Regions from separate parts of the Teredinibacter haidensis genome, predicted to be linked through region 1. Evidence: predicted binding sites of a transcription regulator. Region 1 holds the regulator's gene; the other holds the start of a gene.
The links. The regulator PhoB, encoded in region 1, activates phosphate uptake and scavenging genes when phosphate is short. The targets are predictions, from matches to a motif close to TGTCATAAANNTGTAACA.

Region 1 (7,899 bases):
TAGGTTAGACTCACCGCTGCTTCATTGGCCGTTTTGCCAAACTAACTTCACCTATTTTCTCTTCGCCGACTAAAATTACGCTGTCTGCTAATAGTCATAACGATAAACGTTTAACGATGAATAAGACCGGGAAACCTGTTGTCAAAACTCGCAATACGGAGGGTAGTATTTTGAACTATGTGTTTTATATTGTTTATGGCGTTACCTCCATGTTTGCGGGCTATTGGCTGGCAAACAATGTCTTCAATCATATTGTTATTGATAACAAATTTTATAACGCTTGCGACAAACCTGAAGCCAGTGACACACCCTCCATCGAGTCAATCATTCCTACCCGTCCGGCCGAAGGCAGCAAAGCCATCACGAAGCCGAAACAACAAAATACGGACATACAATCTGTTGACGAGAGCACGGCTGTCGAACACGAAAATATTGCATCCCAGAAAGATGAGAAATCCTGACCTATCCCGTGAAAGCGCCTAAAATAAAAGCACTACCGATACTGCAATACCAACAACACACTCGCAACAATCAGCACCATCCCCCACCACTCGAAACGGGCAATTTTTTCGCGGAAGTAAAAGTGCGTAATAGCCAGCGTGATAAAAAATTCAACCTGCCCCAGTATTTTAACCAGCGCAGCATTTTGCAAGCTCATAGCGGTAAACCAACCCACACTTCCCAGTGCGCTGGTGGCGCCAACAAACCAACAACTTTTTTTGACGCTTTTCATTCGCTGCCATTGTGGTTTCTCCCATATATTCAGATAAAGCGCGCAGACCACGCTCTGTAAGCACACCATAAATGCCAGAGTAAGCACCGCACTCAACACCAGTGGCAGGCCGAGACTTAGACTAGCCTCGCGTAAAAACAAGCTGGTAACAGCAAACAAAGCGCCGGAAGCCAGGCCGTAAAGGCTGGTATTACGCGAGCCACGCTTAAATACATCTTTGCCCGATATAACAACAGTACCGACAACGCCCGAAATAACAGCCAACCAACCCAACCAATTCAGATAGTCAGCAAAGAGTAGAGACCCAAGCAGAGCCACCTGTATCGCTTCCGTTTTGGCAAAACTGGTTCCCACCGCAAAATTACGCTGGGTAAAAACCTTAATCAATGCGTAGGTCGCTGCGATCTGCGCAACACTGGCACTTGTGGCAAAAAACAAAAAACGAGCATTACCGGTAAAGGTCGTAATGGAAATTTGTTTCGCCCAGTCCGGATTCAACACCAGCAGAAGACTTAAATAGCAAAAAACAAATGGCAATCCATACCAGTAGCGAACGAAGGTAGTCGCCATTGCGCTAACACTCCCCGACAGGGATTTTTGTCCGGCGGTGCGCACCGCCTGCATGATCGCGGCCAGCAGGGTAAAACTTATCCAAAGAGGCACGGGCTCTCTCCTCGTTTAAAATTATTGTCCTCGACCATCTTCGTCGCGTAGATTCTGAAAAATGAAGCCGGCGTTTACAACTGGAATCGATACAAGTATCACTGGGCGATGCAGGGAGGAAGGGACGACTTTTTACAGCCGCTGTCGAAATACTACGTTAAGCGCTTTTGACGTTTTATACTAATCAATATCGGCTTCAGGGCTTAGGCCTAACCTCCTAAATGTCTTCTCGGCTTACCAACCAAATAGGCGTTCAATAACGATTGTTCACCAATAGCCAACACACTTAGTATCATCAATAACTTTTAGTTGTTGAGTAATACACTGTCGTCTATCGTCTTTTCGCCCTCTTTAAATGGCAATAGGGTTCTCGCCTCTTGGCAGTATTGCTGATTGTGCTGTTTTTCCTCGGCAACAAAACCTTTAACCGCTTCGAAAAACTGGGGGTGCTTTATAAAGTGAAAGGAACAGGTTTTGATGGGGGTAAAACCCCGTTGGATTTTGTGCTCTCCCTGAGCACCGGGATCAAACCTCTTTAAGCCCTGGTCAATTGCATACTCAATACCTTGGTAGTAGCAGGTTTCGAAATGCACTCCATCCATTTCTGTTTTTGCCCCCCAGTAACGGCCGTATAGCGTGGTGCTGTCCTTAAAATACAACGCCGCCGCTACCATGGGATTTTCAAGTGAACTTTCGTGGGCGCTGCATAGCAAAACCTGATCGGGCAATTGGGCAGCCATTTCCTGAAAAAACTGTTCACTTAAATATCCACTGTGACCACTGCGTTTTAAATAGGTATTCTGATATAGCTGGTAGAATAACTGCCAGTCCTGCTCAGGGAGCATTTTCGCCAAGCGCATTTGGTGAACAATATTCTGCTCGCCGACCTTTTGCCGTTCCCGCTTGATATTTTTCCGTTTACGGGAGCTGAAGCTCGCCAGAAACTCATCGAAATTTTTATAGCCATCATTAAACCAGTGAAACTGACAACCCTGTCGCTCGACAGTATTACCTGCGTCGAATAGAGCACGGTTTTCTGATGACGGAAACAAACAGTGAAAGCCAGAACCACCGATCTCACCTAAGCGTTTTTGTATCGCCGCTTCCATTATTTCCATACAGGAATTTTTGTCCTGTGACGTTAAGCCCGCGGAAAAACCCACGCGCGGCCCCGTCGCCGGAGTGAACGGAATCGCACACAGTAATTTGGGATAATAATTCAAGCCCGCTCGATGGTACGCGTCGGCCCAACCCCAATCGAAAACATATTCGCCATAGGAATGCTCTTTTTGATACAGAGGCATCGCTGCAAGCAGGGTGTTATGTTCTTCCAGTATAAGATGGCAAGGCAGCCAACCGGTTTTTACCGTGGTGCAGCCAGAGTCTTCCAATACCGAGAGGAAGGCGTGGGAAATAAAGGGGTAGTCGGTAGACCATAGGGCCGACCACTGTTCTTCGCTTAATTCAGAAATAGATGTTAGAAATCTGGCCTGCATAACCTTCCTCCTGCAGCCAGTATCAGGCCTCTACAACGCTATCGATAAAGCGTTTTAACGGGAAATGACAGGCAAAGGTACTGCCCTTCTTCAGCTTGCTTTTAATTCGCAGATCGGCATCATGACGCAGTAGAATATGCTTAACAATGGACAAGCCCAGCCCAGTACCGCCCGCTTCCCGCGAGCGACCGCTATCAACACGATAAAAGCGCTCGGTTAAGCGCGGCAGATGCCGTGCATCGATGCCATCGCCGCAGTCTTTCACTTTCACCACCAGTTCAAGCGGATTGAGATCCACTAGTATAGAAATTTTACGTCCGCCCGGAGTGTAATTTACAGCGTTATATACCAGGTTGGCAAAGGCGCTGCGCAGCTCTCCTTCAATACCCATTAACTGAACATTGGGAGCACAATCGATGCGAAATATATGTGCTCGCTCGCCGCTGATGACTTTGGCATCAGCGACAATTTGTTCTAGTAGCGGCAGAATCTTGACGGGTTCCTGACCCTGCTCACGATCATCTGTTTCCAGACGCGAAAGCATAAGGAGGTCGGTAATAAGGAGCGTCATTCGCTTGGTTTGATCCTGCATTTGGTCGAAAGCACGCAACCAGCTGGATGGCATCTCACGCGAATCGGAGAGCGTTTCCAGATAGCCACTGAGCACCGTTAATGGCGTTCGCAACTCGTGAGATACGTTGGCGACAAAATCTTTACGCATGCACTCCAAGTTAGTGACACGGGTGACATCACGGACAATGATCAAACGATCGCCATCGCCAAAGCGGTGAATATGAAATTGCAGAAATTGGCCTTCATGACGGCTGGAAGTCAGCTCCAGCGGTTCGTCATAAACATTGCTTTCGTAGTAGGCTATAAAACGGGGGTGACGCACATAGTTGGTAAGTTTACGGCCAATATCCTGGGGTTCGAAATCCAACTGGCGCTCGGCCGCTTTGTTCCACCATTCAATATTGTCGCGTTTGTCGACAATAATCACACTGTCGGTGAGCGCTGCCGTCATCTCCTGAATACGGAAAACAACCTCCTTCAAGCGCTGTTTTTCCTTTTCGTTGCGCTTGAGAATTAGCTCGATATCTTCGGCAACTTCGCCCCATATTCCAGGGAGGGTGTTCTCCCGCTGGCCTTGCAAACGGGTATCGCTTACCCAGGTTTCCAGCCGGCGTATCTGGCACATCATCCAACCCAGATAGCACAGCGTTCCCAGCAGCAAACAGGGCCACACGGCGTCCATAAGGATACCCACGGCAAACGCAACGCACAAATACACCAAAAGCCACCGAAGTTCGGTGGCTATACCTTTACGAAACATGAAAAGTCAGGTTTCCCGTTATTCTGTGGTAGCCAGGAATTTGTTGGAAAAACGATAGCCTGCGCCGCGAACAGTTTGTACTAGGCGGTCGTGATCTTCGGTCTTCAACGCTTTCCGCAAGCGGCGGATATGGACATCCACGGTACGTTCTTCCACGTACACATTGCCGCCCCATACGTAGTCTAGCAATTGATTGCGCGAGTATACCCTTTCCTGGTGCGTAAGAAAAAACTCCAGTAGGCGATATTCGGTTGGCCCCAGTTGCACGGGGCTGTTGCTAATGGTGACGCGGTGGCTAGTGGGGTCGAGGCAAAGGCCTTCGACACTGATAGGATCACCACTCGAAAGAGAATCGCTGCGGCGCATGACCGCACGCAAACGCGCAACCAGTTCACGTGGAGAAAACGGCTTGGTGATGTAGTCATCCGCGCCAAGCTCCAGGCCTTGAATCTTATTATCCTCTTCACCTTTGGCGGTAAGCATAATGATGGGGATTTCGCGGGTGGTCTCTTCGCTTTTCAAACGGCGAGCCAGCTCGATACCACTAATGCCGGGCATCATCCAATCCAGCAGAATCAAATCGGGGCGGGTATCTACAATGATTCGGTGCGCTTCCTGGGCATCGCCAGCTTCCTGCACCGAGTACTCGGCCATTTCCAGTGCCACACGCAACATATCGCGAATAGCACGCTCGTCGTCAACAACCAGTATTTTCTTCTCAACCATGAAGGTTTCACCTTGCTTAAAAAGCATCTCAATCAATACAAGCTTGCCGAGCCCTGGCAGATAACCTGTTTAGCCCCGGATAGGTGGCGAAACTAAGGAGAATCGCCAGTGCGAATTAAATAAAGGTTTTATTACGCTTTTATGACATCCACTGTAATCATGGCAAATGAGTGTGATTAATTTACTCGATCTCGAATAACTGGACAAAAAACGCCAAAAACAGCCTGAGCTAGAGCAGCGCATAGTCCAGAACAATACCGATAAAAACGACTATTCCAACCCAATTGTTGTTGAGAAAGGCCTGAAAACAGGCTTCCCGCTCGCGCTTGCGAATCAAATACTGCTGATACACCATAAAACCACCGGCCACCAGTACTGAAAGATCGTAGATCCAGCCCAATTGGAACTTCTGCCCGGTCATCCCCAGGGAGATCACCACCATAAACTGTAGGCAGGCGGTAATGACACGATCCTGATCGCCAAAGAGAATGGCCGTGGACTTTACGCCAATTTTTAAATCATCTTCCCGATCAACCATGGCATAAAAGGTATCGTAGGCCACGGTCCAAAGTACCACCGCCGTGTAGAGCACCCAAATATCAGTGCTTAGCTCCCCAGTCTGCGCCGCAAAGGCCATGGGCACCGCCCAGGCAAACGCTGCTCCCAGCACTACTTGTGGTAGGTGGGTGTAGCGCTTCATGTATGGGTAGCAAAACGCCAATATAAGCCCGGCAAAGGAAAGGTAGATCGTAAGCCGGTTGGTAAACAACACCAGTACAAAAGCGCAGAAACTTAGGCCAACAAAGAGGCCCGCAGCCTCGGCTGGCGTAACCTCTCCGAGTACCAGCGGCCGCTTTCTAGTACGCTCCACGTGGCCGTCAACACGGCGATCAGCATAGTCGTTAATGACGCAGCCCGCCGAGCGCATCAACACAACACCCACTATAAATATCAGTAATACCTCTACTCGCGGAACACCCTCTGCCGCCAGCCACAGCGCCCAAAGCGTTGGCCACAACACAAGATAAATGCCAATGGGCCGGTTGAGGCGCATCAGACGCGTATAACTTTTGAATTTATTAACAGCTTGCGGCACAGTGTCGGTCATCATTACAAGGGAATCCCGTCCCCAGGCTCCAGAGTGTTTTTCAGAAAGCCGATATTCTACCCGTGTTTACAGGAGAAACCACCATGCGCAAATCCGAACTGGTTGCGGCGGTAGTCGAATCTACCGGACTTAGCCCGCTTCAGGCAGACGATGTCGTCGCTTCGATGCTCGAGCAGATCACCAATACTTTAGCGCGAGGGGAGGGTATTCAGCTAATAGGGTTTGGCTCCTTCCTGGTAAAAGAACGTGCGGCGCGCAACGGGAAAAATCCAAAAACAGGCCAACCCATACACATCCCGGCAAAAAAACAGGTACAGTTTAAAGCGGGCAGCAAACTGCGTTCGCAGCTTTTCACTGGCGAATAACTAAAACAACACGCGGAGACACCATGCTTAAACTACCCCTGCACTGGCAAATTCTAATCGCTATTGTCGCCGCGATAATATGCGGCTTGATTGTTAATTCTTTAAACCAAAATGAGATTGCCGCAGGCGCCCATGTCCAGAACGGCATGCAGTTTGTGGGCAAACTGTTTTTAAACGGCTTAAAGATGATTATTGTTCCACTGATTCTGTCATCCATTATCAGCGGCGTCGCAACGCTGGGGCAAGGGAGTGATTTAGGTCGCCTGGGGGGCAAAACACTGGGTTTTTATATGGCCTCCAGCCTGATGGCCATCCTGACCGGCTTACTAGTTGTCAACCTGCTAACGCCGGGAATTATCAACGGTGAGCCCGCCAAAGATCTTTTGAATTTAGGCAATAGCGAAGAACTTAGTTCCACGCTGGAAAAAATTGAAGGTCGTGGCACCGGTGATATTGCTGCGGTATTTCACCGTATGCTGCCAGCCAATATCGTGAAGGCCGCCGCCGAAGGCCAAATGCTGGGCTTAATTTGTTTCGGCCTCCTGTTCGGCTTTTTTATGACCCGTATCGAAAGCCAGTACAAGGAAACCCTGCTGAACGTATGGCAGGGGATATTCGATACCATGATGGGGATCACCCTGTTTATTATGAAGTTCACCCCCATTGGCGTTTTTGGCCTGGTGGGCAATACCGTTGCCTCTACCGGGCTCGCCTCATTTAAACCGCTGATGATATTTTTTATTACCGTCCTTCTGGCCCTGGCGGCTCACACATTCATTACCATGCCGCTTATGCTGAAGTACATTGCCCGGGTGAACCCTTGGGGGCAACTCCGCGGTATGGCTCCAGCACTGCTAACCGCTTTTTCAACGGCTTCCTCGTCCGGCACCCTGCCCGTCAGTATGGAATGTATGGAAAAAAATATAGGAGCTTCAAATCGCACAACCTCATTTGTGCTGCCGCTGGGCGCCACTATTAATATGGATGGCACCGCCCTCTATGAGTGCGTCGCGGCCATGTTTATTGCACAAGCTTACGGGCTGGATCTCACCTTCGCCACGCAATTCACCATTGTGATCATTGCTCTGCTCACCTCCATTGGAGTCGCCGGCATCCCCGCAGCCAGCCTCGTGGCAATCGCCGTTATTCTGGCCGCAGTCGGTCTCCCCGCAGAAGGTATTGGCCTACTGCTGGTAACAGACCGGATACTCGATATGTTGCGTACAGCGGTTAATATTTTTAGCGATAGCTGCTGCGCCACCTTTGTGGCACGAACAGAGGGAGAGGAGACTCATATAGCCCGCTAGCTTATTTATCGCTTGCTGCGAAAAACAACGGTTGAGTAGCGTGCGTTTGGGTTGATAACCGAACGCACAGCTCTACCTTGTATAGATTCAGGTAATAGCCGAGAGCGTAGCATTTCTATCTTCTTTCCCTGTATGCTTTCAACACCCCAACGCGATAATAGAAGGACA
Region 2 (7,899 bases), 810 kb from region 1:
TTGCTGAAGGTGCCGCAGATGCTCCCATTACCGTTACTTCTACTAGTGATGCCGTAGATGGCTCTGTAGCTGCTGAAGCTGACGGCGAGTGGGGCGGTATGCTTATCAACGGTTTCGGTATCACCAATAAATGTGAATATACCGGTACCATGGGTGTCGATATTGCCTTGGCAACTGGTGAGGAATGTCACGTAGAGGCTGAAGGTAAAGCCGGTGCTGGTCAGACTCATTACGGCGGTGACAATAATGCGGACAACTCCGGTATTTTGAACTACTTCATTGTTAAGCACACCGGTGCAGAAGTCGCCCCAGAAAACGAGCTAAATGGTATTTCCTTCAATACCGTAGGTTCTGGTACGACTGTTGATTATCTGCAGGCCTATTCAACTCTGGACGATGGCGTTGAAATGTTCGGTGGCGCAGTAAATATCTCTCACTATGTTGCGCTGTATGTTCGTGACGACTCTATTGATATTGACGAAGGCTACCAGGGTACGTTTGATTATGCGCTGGTAATTCAAAGTGAAACTTTCGGTAACCAGTGCGTGGAGTCGGATGGTATTGGTAGCTATAGCAAGAAAGACGCGGTTGTTATTGATGATTATATTGCTCGTGGCTTAAACAGCCGTGCAACCATCCGCAATCTGACTTGCATTATATCGCCATCTGATCAGGGTACTCGAGGTAACGGTGCTGGATTACGTGTTCGAGAAGCTCATTTCCCAACGATTGAAAACGCCATCGTAACGACTGCATACGGTGCCGATGCCGTGGTTGACCCAACTAAAAATGAACATTCCTGTGTACGTATTGAAAATGCCGGCGCGACGGATCTGGCGATAGTTGAATCTGTATTCGGTTGTTCTGACGTGACTAAAGGCGATCTGGATGGTGCTTCCACTCTGGATTGGCTGAACGCTAACAGCAATGACACTATGGCGACTAATGAAACCGGTGAGAATCCAAGTTTTGATGACACCGATGTAAATATTGCTTTGTTCGAAGCGAATAGTTTCTACTCACTGGCTTTGGGTGACATGGTTGTTAACGGTGGTGCAGTGACTGTAACGCCAACAGAAAGTCGTACTTTCATTGGTGCTGTGACTTCAGGTGATGACTGGACTGCTGGCTGGGCTTATGGCCTGGATCCAAGCAACCGTGGTCAGGCACTTTGGTTCGAATAATTATTCAGTGAGCCCTACTCACGAATAAGCAACGGTTTAGGGCGCCAATCGGCGCCCTATCTGTTGTACAACGAACAAAACATCAGTGAAACTACAGGTCGGTTCAGATGAAAACGAAATACTTTAAGGGCCGCGTTGCGCTGGCCGCATTTCCGCTGAGCATTCTCAGTGTTGCGATAAGTGCAGTGGTGCATGCCCAGGACCAAACTGAAGCACCGGTTCCTCCCGCTCATACAGCTCACCAGCTTGAAGAAACGATTGTATTGGGCCGCTTAAAAAGTGCCGCTAACGATGTAATTGTTGAGCGCATGGAGCAGTCGGTTGCTGTCGATATTATAACTTCCGATATGATTGGTCGTGTTGCTGACTCAACAGTTGCAGAAGCACTGCGACGTTTACCCGGCGTCACTACCGTCGATGATAAATATGTTTACGTACGTGGTTTGGGTGAGCGATACCTGAGCACTACACTGAATGGCGCAGTTGTTCCGTCGCCAGATTTAACACGTAATGTTATTCCTTTAGATATTTTTCCAACCTCTATTGTAGAAAATCTTTCGGTACAGAAAGTGGCTTCTGCTGACATGCCTGCTGCATTTGGTAGTGGTCATGTGGATATACGCACCACCGGTATTCCCGATGGATTTGTCTTTACCTTGGAGCTCTCAACGGGTTCCAATTCGGAATCGGATGGTGATTTCCTGACTTACGCTGGCGGTGATGATGACAGCTTGGGCGAGGACGACGGAACACGTGAGCTGAGCGCTGCTTTGCGATCGGGACTGGCTCAGTATCGAGGGAATTTTGATCCTTCCAATATACAATCCCTGTCTTCAGGTGAGCTATCTTTGGATGACGCAGAAGCTATTAATCGAAGTTTAGCCTCTGAGCTCTATCGAGATGTTTCAGTGAAAAAAGATTCCGGCGAGCCAGATGTCGGTATCGATTTGAACATCGGTAATGTGTGGGCATTTGACAATGGTATTGAGCTTGGATTTTTAGCCGGTGGTTCGTACGGTAGCAAATGGCGTAATGAAACCATTTACGAGCGCAGCTTTAGCGATCCAGAAGAGTTGCGGGGTTTTATTGAGCGTAGTACTTTCTCTGTTGATATAACGGGGAACCTGAGCTTGGGGATGGTGCTCAACAGTGAGAACCGTATTGATGCCACGAATTTATTTATTCGAAATACCGATGATCAAGTTCAGTACGATAACTTCCATAATGCCAATGACCAATACTCCAGTGGCAACGGCCGTCGCTATACCGAGTATGAATTTGAGCAGAGGGAAGCTGTTATTAATCAAATTCATGGTCAACACGAACTCGGCTATGAAACGCTGGAAGTTCTTGACCTGAGCGTTTTGAATTTCCTTGAGGGGCTTTCGCTGGATTGGTATTACTCCGATAGCGAAGCGACAACCGATATTCCGAGTAGCTTACGTGTAATTTCATTTACCGAGACTGATCCGAATAACGGTGGTGCAGTGCTAGAGAGCCGGGTAGGTTCCCAGGATAGAAGTTCTGCCCAATACCGGTTTTCTGACTTGAACGATTACTTGGAGAGCTCAGGCTGGGAAATGAAATTCCCTATCGAAACGGGTGATTTCCGCATTGAGTTAATCGGTGGTAGTGAGAGTTGGAAAAAAACACGCTACTTTGAACAGTTGCGTTTTAACTTAGGGGCAACGGCACAAGATTCGGAAGTTTTTATAGGGCCTTTAGGCGAGCTGTATAGTGATGCAAATGTTGTAAACCCCGATTACGGATTTGAAATTAGTGTGCAGGATGCAAGCAGTAGCTATCTAGCGGCAAATAAAGTGAATGCTGCCTATAGTAAACTGGACATTACTTGGAATGATGCTTGGCGTTTTGCTGGCGGTATTCGTTGGGAGGACTATCAGCAAGTAAACCTAGGGTGGAACCCTAATGAGTTTGACGCTAGTCCCATATCCGGTTTGTCGCAAGCGTTCGACAGCCTAGCTGGTTGGGTGGAGGGTGACCCCAACCCTGTGGCGGAATTTTTTGACGAAGCAACCTACGTTGAATCGGACTATTTTGGCTCTGCAGCATTTACATTTATGGCTCAGAACTTCTGGGCTGAAGACTTTCAGCTTCGTTTGAGTTACGCGGAAACGACAGTACGCCCGGATCTTCGTGATATTGCGAACTCTAGTTTCTTGGATCCAATTACGGATGTGTCTGTAAATGGTAATCCAAATGTGCGTCCTTCCATGTTGGATAATCTCGACCTGCGAGCGGAGTGGTATTTCAGCTCTGGCGATAACTTAACCGTAAGTCTTTTCTATAAAGATATTACTGATCCTATTGAACTGTTTGAGTCCGCCGCAACAGATGAGAATGTTGCAGCAGAAGTATTAAACGGTGAAAGTGCTGAAGTTTCTGGTCTAGAGTTTGAATACTATTTCTTGCTGTCTCATATTACGGATGTGCTAAGCCCATTTTTTACGCAGGGTAATGTGACCTTGCTGGAACATGAACTTATTGTTGGCGACGAGGCTGATTCTCCTACTAACGATGTTCGTGGCTTGCAAGGCGCTTCCGATTATTCGGCTAACTTCCTCATTGGTTTCGATGCCGATGATGGCATGCACTCAGCGACGTTAGCGTACAACGTGTTTGGTGAGCGACTATTCTTTGCGGGTCGTAATGGTTCGCCCGATACTTTTGAACAGCCGTTCAATTCGCTAAATTTCACCTATTCGTTCTATCCGACTGATTATTTTACTCTGAAATTTGAAGCGGAAAATTTGCTTGATGAAAGTTTGGTTATACAGCGAACATTTACTGAAACTGACGGCAGTGAAAGGGGTGTGGATGTTATTGAGACTAAGCCGGGATTGGGTTTGTCGTTAAAAGCCAAGCTGAAGTTCTAGTGTGAAAAACATTAAAAGAAGCACTTCAAGTGCGGCGATCATTTGATCGCCGTTTCATTTTGTGCTTTTTGATTGTGGATTTTTATATGAAAAGTGTTGGGAGTTGAGGGCCAGTGTCATTGGGTACAATGTTGTCTTCTCTGGCCGTTGCGGAGTATCTATCGTTAATTTTATTATCGATAAGTTCACCTAATTATTGTGAGTTCTGAATGATTTATCTGTTTTAAATTATTTCAGCTTGTCATATGTTTTTCAAAATCACACAATACAATAACGGCTATAAAAAAACGGAGTTTCAATAATCAAAAACAAACAATAACGATAGTGATACAGTTCGCAGGTATCCCTTATCTGGCATGGATGGTAGAACGAAGGGAATGGAAGAGTCTCTTCAATGTTTAGGACGAACGGAAAGGATTCATTGTTGGTTGTTACATTAGAATCGAAGATCGATTCTTCAGGCATACTTTTCCCGGCCCCTAAAAAGGCCGGGTTTTTTATGTCCAGTGATGGGCGGCAGGCATGTGGATGCTTAAGAGCGGTGTCTACCAGAATAAGTAGATCGCACGTTGAGCTTAAATAGGTGTGCGGCGAAGGGGCAAAGCCGGTTTGGCAGGGGAGCGGCGGTCTAGCCGCCCTCTTGAGCGTACGCAGTGGGACGCTACTGGAACCGTGAAACGAAGGCCGTAAGCAGGATAGGTTTCTGTCAGTGAAGCGCGTCAGAATCCAGCAGCTCACTCAGCCGCGAGCGGTTAAGCCGCATTTAAATCAGCCGCTTCGGGTTTCTGCGCAGGTTCTCTCCACTCTACTTTGTCTACAAAATGGAGTAAGCGCATTTTGCCGGAGTAGTCTTCGGTGAGCGCTGTACAGCTTTCAATCCAGTCGCCGGTGTTGGCGTAGGTAAAACCGTTGCTGGTGTCTAAATCGGAGCTGTGAATATGCCCGCAGATAACGCCGTCGTAGCCTTTCTTGCGGGCTTCGTCTATACACTGTTTTTTATAGCGTTGAATCGCGGCGCGTGCGCCGTGTACATTTTCTTTAATCTGGCCGGCGAGGGAAAAATATTGCATGCCGCATAGTCGACGAAAGCGGTTGCCCCAGCGATTCAAGAAAAGCAGAAAGGTGTAGGCAATATCGCCCGTTACTTTTGTCAGCCAATCGTATTTCATATAGGCGTCCATAGCATCGCCGTGAAGTATCCAGAATTTTTTACCTGCCACGGTTTCGTATTCGTGTTCGTGAAGTATTTCGATAGGGCCAAATTTTTGCCCATCGAAGCGACGCATGGGGTCGTCGTGATTTCCGGGTATATAAATAACGCGTGTGCCTTTGTCGGCCAGTTCATACAGCTTCAATAAAATATGGTAGTGCTCTTGCGGCCAAAAGAGGCGCTTTTTTAATGACCATAAGTCAACAATATCGCCAACCAAATACAGCGTGTCACAATTGAGCGAGCACAAAAATTTGTAGAGGTAATCGGCTTTACAATCTTTAAATCCCAAATGGACATCTGAAATCCAAACAGTTCGAGCATTGATATGGTTGGCAACGGTCATAGCGATCTCCCGAGTTATTTGCGCCAGTTTCGTAAAGGTCGGTGACGTTTTGTTAACAGCCATATGAAGCTTTGGTTAAAACAAGACCTTTTGTTGACGGTTGGATTTCAATTTAATGAAAAGCGCATTAGTTGCGCCGGGGCATTTTTTCTATTTATTGTGCTCAAGGGGCCCGACACGATTTAATAGTCAGAACCTATTACGGTCATTCTCCTGATTAACTATCGGCGGATGCAAATGAGAAGTATTATTGTTAGCATGTTTGGACACAGCAGGAGATCGAGCAAATGATTAAGTCACTTACTTTTACGGCCATGCACTTCGTTATCGCGTTTTCGGTTGCATGGGCGCTCACGGGCGATTGGGCTGTGGGCGGCATTATCGCGCTGGTGGAGCCCGCAGTTAATAGTGTGGGTTACTTTTTTCACGAGAAGGTTTGGGAGAAAATTAAGCGCGGGGAAGATTGGCGGGGTGTACCGCTTTCAGTGTGATGGTGGTATGTGGGTTCGTCTTGCTAAGTACCAATTGACACAAGAGCGTCGGGTGGTATTTAGCAAGACGAAACCCTGTAAAGCTTATTTCAACTCAACCACAACAACGGATTTTGCGGGTAAATCAAGTATCAAGCTACCGTCTTTAGCCTTGGCTTTGTATTCTTTAGGTTGCACAGATTCGGGTGAATCGAAGGTGTTATGGGCATCCATGGCGGCAGAGGTTAATAACTGACCTTTGGCTGTTCTCAGCTTGCCTGCGGTGGCAATGGAAACCGATTTTGCTTCTGAGGGGTGAGTGTTTACTAACGCCAGCCACAGCTTGCCATCTTTGCTCTTGGCTGCAGATGCGCTGATGCCTGGAATGCTTTCTTCCCCAAAGCGGTAGCCCTTGTCACCGGAAATGGAAACTGGGTAGGCGGTGGCATCCTGAAACGGAATATACATTTTGAATACGTGGTAGGTGGGTGTGAGCAGCATCTTTTCCTTATCCGTAAGAATCATTGCCTGCAGCACATTTACCATTTGGGCTATGTTGGTCATCTGTACCCGTTCAGCATACTGATGGAAGATGTTCAGGTTCATGCCTGTTAGCACCGCATCTCGAATCGTGTTTTGCTGATAGAGGAAACCTGGGTTGTCGCCGGGCTCTACATCGTACCAAGTGCCCCACTCATCGACGTAGAAGCCCACTTTTTTCTCCGGATCCAGCTTGTCCATAATAGCGATATTGGCTTTGATAAATTCTTCGATACGCAGGGTGTTTTTCAGGGTGGAGAACCACTCGTTCTCACCAAAGGCTAGCGCGCGGCCGTGCTTGTCCCAGTCGCCGGTCGGCAGGGTGTAATAATGGTGGCTAATGGCGTTCATGCGCAGGCTCCAGGTATTTGGCACCTGCTCCAGTAATGTTTGGGTCCATTCGGTCTGTTCTGTGTGGCCGCCACTGGCGATCATTATCGGGCGATTATTTTCGGGTGTTTTGGCAAAGGTAGCATAGTGTTTGTATAGGTTGGCGTAGTAGTCGGGCGTCATGGTGCCGCCACAGCCCCAGGCTTCGTTGCCAATGGCGAAGTAGTCAACCTTCCAGGGTTTGTCGCGGCCGTTGGCTCGACGTAGGTTGGCGAGGGTGGATTCGCCTTCAGCGGTCATATATTCGAGCCAGGCGGCCATCTCACGTGGGGTGCCGGTGCCGAGGTTGCCGTTGATATACACTTCTGCATCCAACATTTCTGCCAGTTCAAAAAACTCGTGTGTGCCGAAGGCGTTGTCGTCTGAAACACCGCCCCAAGTGGTGTTGATGGTGACCGGTCGTTGGTCCCGTGGGCCAACACCGTCACGCCAGTGGTATTCGTCGGCAAAGCAGCCGCCCGGCCACCTCAGCAGGGGAACCTCAAGGGCTTTTAAGGCTTTAACCACATCTTTGCGGTAGCCATTTTTATTGGGGATTTTTGAATCTTCTCCGACCCAAACGCCCTCATAAATGCCACGGCCCAAATGCTCCATAAACTGGCCATAGATATTGCGATGAATGGTGGCGCCGGGCTGGTCACTGTGAACCTCGACGGTAATGGTTGTCTCTGCGATGGCAGCGCTTGTAAACAGTACAAAGCCAACATATACAAGGAGGGAAAAAAGAGAGGGTCTTACGTTCATTAGGGCAACCTGTAGTTATTAAAATAACATGAATTATAACGTATGAAAGCCGTGAATGCGGGAGGGGGCGAAAGCTTTCGTCTGTGCCTATACTAACAATCCCAAGGTTCAACAATAA

Region 2: the regulator PhoB is predicted to act here: its motif matches at 5,741-5,758, upstream of H5715_RS18595 (UDP-2,3-diacylglucosamine diphosphatase).

What each region holds. Positions count from the first base shown of each region.
Region 1 is NZ_CP060084.1:3,738,317-3,746,215, forward strand. Features, by position in the region: gene H5715_RS15070 (hypothetical protein) at 171-461, shown strand; gene H5715_RS15075 (DMT family transporter) at 494-1,396, opposite strand; gene H5715_RS15080 (GNAT family N-acetyltransferase) at 1,702-2,892, opposite strand; gene phoR (phosphate regulon sensor histidine kinase PhoR) at 2,915-4,225, opposite strand; gene phoB (phosphate regulon transcriptional regulator PhoB) at 4,244-4,951, opposite strand; gene ubiA (4-hydroxybenzoate octaprenyltransferase) at 5,181-6,059, opposite strand; gene H5715_RS15100 (HU family DNA-binding protein) at 6,122-6,424, shown strand; gene H5715_RS15105 (dicarboxylate/amino acid:cation symporter) at 6,448-7,731, shown strand.
Region 2 is NZ_CP060084.1:4,544,533-4,552,431, forward strand. Features, by position in the region: gene H5715_RS18585 (serine/threonine protein kinase) at 1-1,184, shown strand, start outside; gene H5715_RS18590 (TonB-dependent receptor domain-containing protein) at 1,292-4,081, shown strand; gene H5715_RS18595 (UDP-2,3-diacylglucosamine diphosphatase) at 4,834-5,637, opposite strand; gene H5715_RS18600 (DUF2061 domain-containing protein) at 5,925-6,128, shown strand; gene H5715_RS18605 (alpha-N-arabinofuranosidase) at 6,213-7,781, opposite strand.